DNA from 2 places in the Shewanella sp. KCT genome. Region 1 is predicted to be linked to the other one. Evidence: predicted binding sites of a transcription regulator. Region 1 holds the regulator's gene; the other holds the start of a gene.

Region 1 (6,111 bases):
TCAATATCTGTCTCGCTCAGCAGCGCTTTCTTGGAACTCAAGAGTCCCACCAGCTCGACGCTGACTTCAAGCTCTTTATTGAGCACGGGGCGGGCACGCTTGAAGAGATCGATCCAAGCTTCGCCTATGTTGCCTATGCCCAGCAGCAAGACACCGATACGCTTGCGCGGACCGGCGCAGCGTCTGTGCACCTTCTGGGTCAACAGGTTTACCTGCGCCTTAGGCACCAGAGTCACCAGACTCAAGCCATCGTTACACAGAGGATGGGCCTCACGGCTCAGCAGACGCGAGAAACCGCGGCGATAGAGGCTGGCATCGGCGCTTACCAGGGCCACCAGGCCGAGATCGTCGCGCAGCTGTAACTCATCGATTCCCAGCTCGCTGCGCTTGGCCTCGAAGATCGCCTGGGCCTGCTTCTGATTTTCATGGGTAAAGGCCAGCTCGGCGCGGCCGTGGGCCAACGACCAATAGGCCAGTGGCGTCAGGCCAGCCTGGGCAAAACAGGCCAGCAACTGCGGCAGCTCAACCCCTATGGTCAGGCTAAACAGACTGACGCTGGAGAGGCTGGTCACCACTGGGGCACTGGCCGACGAGCTCTTAGGGGCGATCAGGGTAAAATCTGTATGGGGCGCATAGCTTGAACGCACCGCCAGGCTCACTTCGGTGTCGAACAGTGGCTGCAAAGTGCGGTTATGCAGCACAGGAGAGCCAAGGTGCGCCAGACGGTTCGCCTCGGTGAGCGACATGCTCTTGAGCAGCTTGGCATCGTTAATTCGGTTAGGATCGGCGTTAAATACGCCTTCCACATCTGTCCAGATGGTGACACGTTCGATATCCGCCAAACTGGCCAGTAAAGTGGCGCTAAAATCTGAGCCGTTACGGCCCAGCAGTAGGGTGTCGCCCTGCTCGTTGGCGCAGATAAAGCCGGTGATCACCAGACGCTCCTGGGGATGAGCCTCGAGCAGCGCCTGCACCTTCTGGCGTGACTCGCCAAGGCGGATCTGCGGCACGGCGCCTTCATCGGCGACCAGTAGGGTGCGGGCATCGACATCGGTCGCCGCCACGCCAGACTCGCGCAGCAGAGCCGCCAGCAGACGAGAAGACCAGCGCTCGCCGAAACTTACTACCTGGTTGCGTTGATAATCGTTTAGCTCATCGAGCGACAACAGGCTGGTCAGCTGCGACTTGTCGGTGGCCAGTCGCTCTCTCAGGCTACGGGCCTGCTCGTTGGAGAGCAGCTGCTCGATCAGGTTCTGCTGGTAACTCACCAGCACCTGTAACTCTTCCTGCCACAGCTGATCTGTGTCGCACAGCTCCAGCAGGCGATATAGGAAATTGGTACTCTTGCCCGCGGCCGACACCACGATAAGATCATCGCTGTGGCCATGGGTCAGTAAAATGTGGGCGACGCGGCGGTAACAATCTGCATCCGCTAAACTAGAACCACCAAACTTATGCAAATGACATCGTGTCATTATCTGCTCCTCAAACCCTTTAACTACTTACCGCGATAGCCGCTTCTAAACCCGCAAGAATATCGGCCACCAGATCCTCGCCATCTTCTATGCCCACTGACAAACGGATCAGGGTATCTTTCACGCCCGCCTCACGGCGCGCCTCTGGGTCCATGGCTCTGTGGGTCATGGTCGCGGGAACCGCCACCAGACTCTCTACGCCTCCCAGACTCTCGGCTACCGAGAAGTATTGTAACGCATCTAAAAAGGCAACGAGTGCCGATTCGCCACCTTTTAGCTCAAAACTCAGCATAGCGCCGAAGCCCTTCTGCTGTCTGGCCGCAATTTCATGGCCTGGATGCTCGGCAAGCCCCGGATAATACACTTTTTCCACCGCCTTGTGGTCACAAAGCAGTGCCAATACCTTCTGAGCGTTGGCTTGGTGTTCACGAATGCGCACCGCCAGGGTTCTCAGCCCCCTCAGGGTCAGGTAGCTGTCGAAGGCCGACCCGGTCAAACCTAGGGTATTTGACCACCAGTGCAGCAGCTCGCCCACCTCAGGGTCTTTGGCCACCACGGCGCCGCCCACCACATCACTGTGACCATTGATATATTTGGTGGTCGAGTGCACCACGATATCGGCGCCCAGCTGCAGTGGCTGTTGTAACACAGGAGAAAGGAAGGTGTTGTCCACCACCACCTGAGCGCCCACCTTGTGGCTCGCCTGGGCGATGGCCTCGATATCGACGACTCGCAGCAACGGGTTAGAGGGAGTCTCCAGCCACACCATCTTGGGTGACTGGCTCAGCGCCTGCTCAAGCGCGGCATCATCGGTTTGATCCACCACCAAGAGCTTAAAGGCGCCCTTCTTGGCCAGGTTGGTGAATAGGCGATAGCTGCCGCCATAGCAATCGTGAGGCACCACCAGCAGATCTTCTGGGCCTAGCAGGCTGGTCACCAGTGTGATGGCGGCCATGCCGGTACAGGTCACCACGCCGGTCGCCCCTTGTTCCAGTTCGGCAATCGCATCGCCGAGAATGGAGCGGGTCGGGTTGCCGGAACGGCTGTAATCGAATGCCCGCGGCTGTTGATGCCCTTCAAACGAGTAGTTTGTCGACAGATAGATAGGCGGCACCACGGCACCGTGCTGAGTGTCTGACTCTATGCCTCGTCGTACGGCGGCGGTGGCTAGTTTACGCGCTGTCATCTTCAACTCCTCAATATGGATCTGGGCAGGCACCTCGGACAAAAGAGATGTCTGGACGTCTAAATGTACCTAAGCCGGTAGTGAGCGTCAACAACTTTTGGACGTTTAGACGTCCAAACATTTAGAAATCTATTTGCATTTGCCAAAAATTCGAGGCAATAATTTGACTGTAATTTGTAAGGGTTTAAAATCTGCACCGAATTTTAGAATTTACAGGTGAGTCAATGACTGAGTGGAATGGCGATTATATCAGCCCCTATGCTGAACATGGTAAGAAGAATGAGCAGGTAAAGAAGATCACTGTCTCTATTCCTCTTAAGGTGCTTAAGGTGTTAACCGACGAGCGCACCCGGCGCCAGGTCAACAACTTGCGTCACGCCACTAACAGCGAGCTGCTGTGCGAGGCCTTCCTGCACGCCTACACCGGTCAGCCACTCCCCCAAGACGATGACCTGTCTAAAGACAAGCCAGATAGCATCCCGGCCGAAGTCAAACGTCTGATGACCGAGATGGGCATAGAGTGGGAAGAGATGGAGTGATCCACTCACACACGAATCGATAGAGGGATCGCTAGGCGGTCCCTCTTTTAGTTTTCAACCTTAGTCTGGAACATTGCAGTGCCTGCACTTCCGCTCGATCCCCATATTCTGGCGCTAGCCTCGCTTATCGTCTTCGTCGGCGCCCTCACCCAGAGCCTAATCGGTTTCGGCATGGCGGTCGTCGCCGCACCGCTGCTCTATCTTATCGAGCCGTCACTGGTGCCTGCGCCGGTGATCCTGATGGGCTTCTCTATCGCCCTGCTGACACTGATCCGTGAGCGTGGCGCCCTGGAATTCAACGGCCTGCAATATGCCTTGCTGGGACGCATCCCCGGCGGACTGATCGGCGCCGGCCTGCTCATGGTCGCTCCCCAGGACGTGCTCGGCATGACTATCGCCATTATCGTGGCCATCGCCGTACTGCTGAGCCTGATGCGACTCAACCTGGTGGTTAACCGCCGCAGCCTGTTTATCGCCGGGGTGATCTCGGGGATCTTCGGCAACATCGCCGCCATCGGCGGACCGCCGCTGGCCATACTGCTCTCGGGTAAGGATGCCAAGCAGTTTCGCGCGGCCCTGTCGGCCTTCTTCATCTTCAGCTCCACTATCGCCATAGTGATTCTGGGGCTCACGGGTCTGCTGACCCTGCATCACTTCTACTGCTCGGCGCTGCTGCTCCCCTCTGTGCTGCTGGGTTACCTGATCGCCAATCGCCTGGTGGGGCGCATAGACAAGAACAAGACCCGTATCATGACGCTGGTACTCTGTAGCCTGAGCGCCATCCTGCTGGCCGCTAAGTCCTTAAGCACCCTGCTGTAACTCCTCTAGGATAAAGAGAAGGCCGGCATCATAGCCGGCCTTCTTGTTTCTAAAAAACCTATCCCTAGAAATGATAGGAAGTCTGAATCACCCCGCCCACGGCGTCATCTGTGCCCACCAGGCCGGTGAGATCCAGATTAAAGGAGCGGCCTATGGTAAAGCCTGTGCCCAGGGTATAGAGGTTGCTACTGGTATCTTTCATGTCGTGGCGATAGCCGACACGCAGGGCCAGCCAATCGGTCGCCCTCATCTCACCGCCCAGACGCCAATACTGGGTCTCGCCTATCTCATCGAATCGCTTATGACCATTAAGATCCACATCCGTGGTCAGGCTGAAGTTATCCCAATCATAGGCCACACCTAAGGTATAGAGGGCCTCGACACGGTAGGTAAACTTGCGCCCCATCGCCTCGACGGTGTCCAGTTTCTGGCTCACCAGGTTACGTCCCGACAGGCCTATGGTCATACGATCGAGTGGCTGAATCGCCACGCCGATATCCAGGTTTGCCACGGTATCGTCGTTGCGGTACTTGTTGTCGTCGAAATCATCGGCGTCGAAGTTGTTGGCACTGACCACATAGTTATAGGTGTCGATACGCTGCAGCTTAGGCGAGATACCGACGGCGACCGGCATATTGACGATCGACAGCGGGAAGCTGAGGGCCACCCCAAGATCTGAGATGGCACCGGCAACCACGGCCCCCTGCGAATCCAGATCGGTAACCGCAGGCGGATTGTTAGGGTCGAGATTGGTCAGGGCATCTATGTCGCTGTCCTCGATCACCGCCACGCTGACCGCATCGATATAGGTCTTGTAAAAGATCGACATAGGCATGCGCTTGGTGGGCAGAACCACTGAAAAACCTAGCCCCACGCTGCCATAGGCATTCTCACCATCGAGGGACTTAAGATCGGCGACCAACATGTCGCGGTAATTGGTGATCCCAGTGACGTCGCTGGCATTGATAGCCGCCTCCAGACCGTCATAGGAGGCCTGTAGGGCGTCAAACTTGTCGGTCAGATTATCGATGTTGGCGGCCTCGGCACCCAGCACGGGCAACATCACGGCGCCGCCGGAATATTTGGGGGCATGAATGGCTAACAGAGCGGGATTGATAAAGGCGGCACCTTCGCGGTTAGAGGCCGCGACCCCGGTTCCGCCCATGGCATCACTACGGGCCTCGTTGTAGAGAGAGGCGGCAGATGCCAGTGAGGCACTAGCAGACAATAACACTGCGATGACCAAGCTAAGGTATTTCATCTCATTCACCCCGTTCATTATTTTTGTTTTCGCTCGGGAATCTACCCGAGTCGTCTTTAAAGATAGACTAAGACGGCTAAAAAGTGCTCTCGAAACAGGTCGATCAGATACTTTTTTTTTTAAATTATTTTGCCACTCCGTCTCACCCAGATTGAAACCTGCCGATTCGGTTAACCGCCCAGCCCGTCAAAACAGGCCCATTTGCAATACGAAAACAAGCAAAAATACCTATTTAGAGAGAGCTAAAATAACAAAGTGTGATCTAACCGGGTACTTTTTATTCGAGAGCAAGATCACAATAAAGCAAAAACCAAAAAACAAAAAACATTAAATTTCATTGCATTACACAATGTCCATTAGATTTTTATTCATGAAATTTTTATCAATTAGATTTTTTTCATGAAGGTGATCAACATCAAATTTACAACTACCCCCTTTTGGTAAATTTTCCAACAAGAAACAAGCATTTTGTTTCAGGTTAATAAATCGCTCAGAGTAGCGATTAAGGAAAATGATGATGAAAAACGTTGCCAAAATAACTACATGCTTACTCCTCGCCCTCACCGTAGGCGGACAAGTCTACGCCGTCGACGGTGGTAACCCTAAGAAAGGGAAACACCTTTATAAAAAAGAGTGCAAAGCCTGCCACAGCAAGGGCGATGCCGCCGGTGAACTCACCCCCATGAGCAAGACCATGAGCCAGTGGGATCGCTTCTTCAAGCGCGACATGCACAGCGCCCAACCAGACGTATTTAAAAAGCTCTCCGACAAAGAACGCCTGGATATCCAGCAATTCTTATACGACCACGCGGCCGACTCAGATCAGCCACA
Region 2 (4,665 bases), 250 kb from region 1:
CTGCGTACCTTAAAGGCGCGGTCCAGCACCTGGATTATGGGCACCAGGCAGTTGGTGGTGCAGGAGGCGTTAGAGACCACCTTATGTTCGGCCTTGAGATCTTGATGATTCACGCCGTAGACGATAGTAGCGTCCACATCGCCGGATGAGGGATGGCTGATCAGCACCTGTTTGGCGCCCGCCCTGATATGGGCCTCACAGGCCTGACGGTCGATGAGGGCGCCCGTGGCCTCGAACACGATATCGATATCCAGGGATTGCCAGGGGAGCTTCTCGGCATCGGCCTCATGGAGCAATTGGATACGATCATCCCCTATGGTCATCACATTGGCGTCGAGTGACGCGGGAGACTGAAAACGACCATGGGTGGTATCGTATTGGGTCAGATGAAGCATGGCTTCGGGGTTGGCGAGTTCATTAATGGCGACAATCTGAATCTGATCCCGCTTGCCTGACTCATAGAGAGCACGAAGAATCGAGCGACCGATTCGGCCATAACCATTAATAGCAACTTTAATCATTAAGTGCTTCTACTCCTAACACCGTCCTGAGATAGGCTTTCTTGATGCGACAACGGCCTATCGTTATCGATAAGCCGAGTCATCATGGCATAGAGCAACTGCTTGCCCTATGCCCTTTTGCAGGCACTAGGCCTTAGAGAATAGCGCTTGCCTTAGCAACCACATTCTCAACGGTGAAGCCGAAGTGCTTCATCAGCGCGCCGCCTGGAGCAGACTCACCGAAGGTGGTCATGCCAACGATGGCGCCGTCGAAACCTACATACTTGTGCCAGTAATCGACGTGAGCCGCTTCGATGGCCACACGCTTGGTGACTGACTTAGGCAGTACAGACTCTTTGTAGTCGGCGTCTTGCGCATCGAACACGTCGGTAGATGGCATAGAGACCACACGTACCGCCTTACCTTGCTCGCTCAGTGCCTTAGCCGAATCCAGTGCCAGCTGCACCTCACTACCGGTTGCGATCAGGATTAGATCTGGTGTGCCGGCGCAATCTTGCAACACATAAGCACCCTTGGCGATGTTAGCCAGTTGCTCTTCGCTGCGTGGCTGTGCAGGCAGACCCTGACGGCTGAATACCAGTGAAGTCGGCGCGTTACGACGCTCGATAGCCATCTTCCAAGCGACGGCAGTTTCCGCCGCATCACATGGACGCCATACCATCATGTTTGGTGTCATGCGCAGGTTAGCCAGCTGCTCAACCGGTTGGTGAGTCGGGCCATCTTCACCCTGACCGATAGAGTCGTGGGTGTAAACGAAGATGTTTTGAATGCCCATCAGCGCAGACATACGTACCGCGTTACGCGCGTATTCCATGAACATCATGAAGGTCGCGCCGTAGTTGATGAAACCACCGTGCAGCGACACACCGTTCATGATGCCGCTCATGCCGAACTCACGCACACCATAGTAGATGTAGTTGCCAGCTGGATCTTCCTGGATGCCCTTAGAACCAGACCATAGGGTCAGGTTAGAACCGGCCAGGTCAGCCGAGCCGCCGAGCAGTTCAGGCAGGATAGCGCCAAAGGCCGCGATAGCGTTTTGTGATGCCTTACGGCTGGCGATGTTCTCGCCCTTCTCTTGACACTCTTTGATGAAGGCCTGCGCCTTCTCTTCGAAGTCGGCTGGCAGTTCGCCAGTGATCACGCGGCGCTTATATTCAGCCGCCAGCTCTGGGTAAGCGGCTTCATAGGCAGCAAGCTTCTCGTTCCAGCTAGATTCGTTAGCCGCGCCCACTTCTTTGGCATCCCAACCCGCGTAAACGTCTGCTGGGATCTCGAATGGACCGTGTTCCCAACCCAGGAACTCACGAGCCGCAGCAATTTCGGCATCGCCCAGTGGCGCGCCGTGACAGTCGTGACTGCCAGACTTGTTTGGTGAACCGAAACCGATAATGGTCTTGCAACAGATCATGGTTGGCTTGTCGGTAACTGACTTGGCTTCTTCGATTGCCGTGCGGATAGCATCGCTGTCGTGGCCATCGACACCGGCAATCACATGCCAGCCGTAAGATTCGAAACGCTTGGCGGTATCGTCGGTGAACCAGCCTTCGACGTGACCGTCGATAGAGATGCCGTTGTCATCCCAGAAGGCAATCAGCTTGCCAAGACCTAGGGTACCCGCCAGTGAACAGGCCTCGTGAGAGATACCTTCCATCAGACAGCCGTCGCCCAGGAAACAGTAGGTGTAGTGGTCAACGATATCGTGGCCAGGACGGTTAAATTGCGCCGCCAGAGTCTTCTCGGCAATCGCCATACCTACGGCGTTGCTGATACCCGCGCCCAGTGGACCTGTAGTGGTTTCAACACCTGGGGTGTAACCATATTCAGGGTGACCCGGCGTCTTAGAGTGCAGCTGACGGAAGTTCTTCAGCTCATCCATCGGCAATGCATAACCCGTCAGGTGAAGCAGAGAGTAAATCAGCATAGAGCCGTGGCCGTTTGAAAGGATGAAACGGTCGCGGTCGACCCACTCTGGGTTGTTCGGGTTGTGCTTCAGGAAATCATTCCACAACACTTCGGCGATATCGGCCATTCCCAATGGCGCACCTGGGTGACCAGAGTTGGCTTTCTGAACGGCATCCATACTTAACACACGGATAGCGTTTGCGAGTTCTTTACGAGATGACATGCTCTCTCCTGCTGATTTGAATGTTGGGGATTTTGCGGGCCGATTTTGCGGGCAACAATGGGGGCATATTTTCCCCTACTCGTGGATGGGACGCAAATAAAATTCGCCCTTTAGCTTAGATTAAATCCATCTAGACGCGAAAAAGTGCACCTCAGTGACACTCAAGATGACCCCAGGCAAAACCTCACCTCGCCTCTCAAACTTCTCCGGCGCCCTCACCAAAATTTGCGAGCACAAGACTGAGCAGGCAGACCCGACTCGCCGCGATCTTCATCAGACAGGCCTGAGCGATCCTTTGGCAATAAAAAATCGCAGCCTTATAACAACAATAAAAATTCAACATTAACAATATTTTAAGTTGCACTTTTATTTAAACTCATCCGAAGCATTAGAATATTTACCCGGTTTTACTCCACAATTTTCATCGAAAAGGGTGTTATCCGATCTGATTTCCACTAAAATGGCCGTCTAGATGTAGATACTTCTACACATTCGAATTGTTTAAAGACGAGATTTTTCCATTATGGCAAAGCACTTGTTTACCTCTGAGTCGGTCTCAGAAGGTCATCCAGATAAAATCGCCGATCAAATTTCTGATGCGGTACTCGACGCGATCTTAGAGCAAGATCCTAAGGCACGTGTGGCGTGTGAAACATACGTCAAAACCGGTATGGTGATGGTAGGTGGTGAGGTGACCACTTCTGCATGGGTCGATATTGAAGAGCTAACCCGTAAGACGGTTCGCGAGATCGGCTACACCCACTCAGACATGGGCTTCGATGCCGACTCTTGTGCGGTACTCAACGCCATTGGTAAGCAGTCTCCAGACATCAACCAGGGTGTCGATCGCGCCGATCCTAAAGAGCAAGGCGCCGGCGACCAGGGCCTGATGTTCGGTTACGCCAGCAACGAAACTGACGTACTCATGCCAGCCCCTATCACCTATGCTCACGCATTGGTGAAGCGTCAGTCAGAAGTGCGTAAAGACAACACCCTGCCTTGGTTACGCCCAGATGCCAAGAGCCAGGTGACCTTCGCCTACGAAGACAACAAGATCGTTGGCATCGACGCCGTGGTGCTCTCTACCCAGCACTGCGACAGCGTCAGTCAGGCTGATCTAATCGAAGGCGTGATGGAAACCATCATTAAGCCTGTGCTACCGGCACAGTGGTTGAACAAGGACACCAAGTTCTTCATCAACCCAACCGGCCGTTTCGTTATCGGTGGCCCTATGGGTGACTGTGGTCTAACGGGTCGTAAGATCATCGTCGACACCTACGGCGGCATGGCTCGTCACGGCGGCGGCGCTTTCTCGGGTAAAGACCCGTCAAAAGTTGACCGCAGCGCGGCCTATGCGGCTCGTTATGTGGCGAAGAACATAGTGGCTGCCGGTCTGGCAGATCGCTGTGAAATTCAAGTTTCTTACGCTATCGGTGTGGCAGAGCCAACCTCTATCAGCGTTGAAACCTTCGGTACCGGTAAGGTGTCAGAAGAGGTGTTAATCGGCTTAGTACGTCAGCACTTCGACCTGCGCCCATACGGCCTGACCGAGATGCTTGATCTGGCGCGTCCTATCTACAAGGCAACCGCCGCTTACGGTCACTTCGGTCGTAACGAGTTCCCTTGGGAGCGCACCGACAAGGCTGAAGCCCTGCGCGCAGACGCTAAGCTGTAAGCTTGGTTTTGCCTGTCAGCAAGAAGCCGCCCTTTGGCGGCTTTTTTGTATCTTGGTTAATGAGATATATTAATTGCGACTAGTGATCTCATTGCCAGTAGAGAATCGCTTCTCTAGATAGAGACTCATCAGGCTGAAGAGCAAGATACCGACCCCGTCGGCCAGTAAGTCATAGCCATCGAAGGTGCGACTGGGAAAATATTGCTGACTGCACTCCTCGATGATCACCACAATCGCCACCACCAGTGCCCCCAGATAAGGCCTTACCCCCAGTAGCCCTAAAGAAAGTCGCCCTAAAGAAAGCCGCCCGAAAGAGACGCGCCTGAAGTTGCTGCCAACAT

What was found. Region 1 encodes MetJ, which represses methionine synthesis genes. Its sites were predicted from a motif close to TAGACGTCTAGACGTCTA; they were not measured.
Region 2: a site for MetJ is predicted at 3,111-3,128, ahead of metK (methionine adenosyltransferase). Genes of this name have one in related genera too.

Annotation. Positions count from the first base shown of each region.
Region 1 is NZ_LVDJ01000002.1:262,340-268,450, forward strand. Features, by position in the region: gene AYI87_RS04015 (bifunctional aspartate kinase/homoserine dehydrogenase II) at 1-1,475, opposite strand, end outside; gene metB (cystathionine gamma-synthase) at 1,495-2,661, opposite strand; gene metJ (met regulon transcriptional regulator MetJ) at 2,886-3,200, shown strand; gene AYI87_RS04030 (sulfite exporter TauE/SafE family protein) at 3,279-4,019, shown strand; gene AYI87_RS04035 (conjugal transfer protein TraF) at 4,084-5,280, opposite strand; gene AYI87_RS04040 (c-type cytochrome) at 5,795-6,111, shown strand, end outside.
Region 2 is NZ_LVDJ01000002.1:10,743-15,407, forward strand. Features, by position in the region: gene epd (erythrose-4-phosphate dehydrogenase) at 1-521, opposite strand, end outside; gene tkt (transketolase) at 655-2,649, opposite strand; gene metK (methionine adenosyltransferase) at 3,173-4,324, shown strand; gene AYI87_RS02920 (trypsin) at 4,394-4,665, opposite strand, start outside.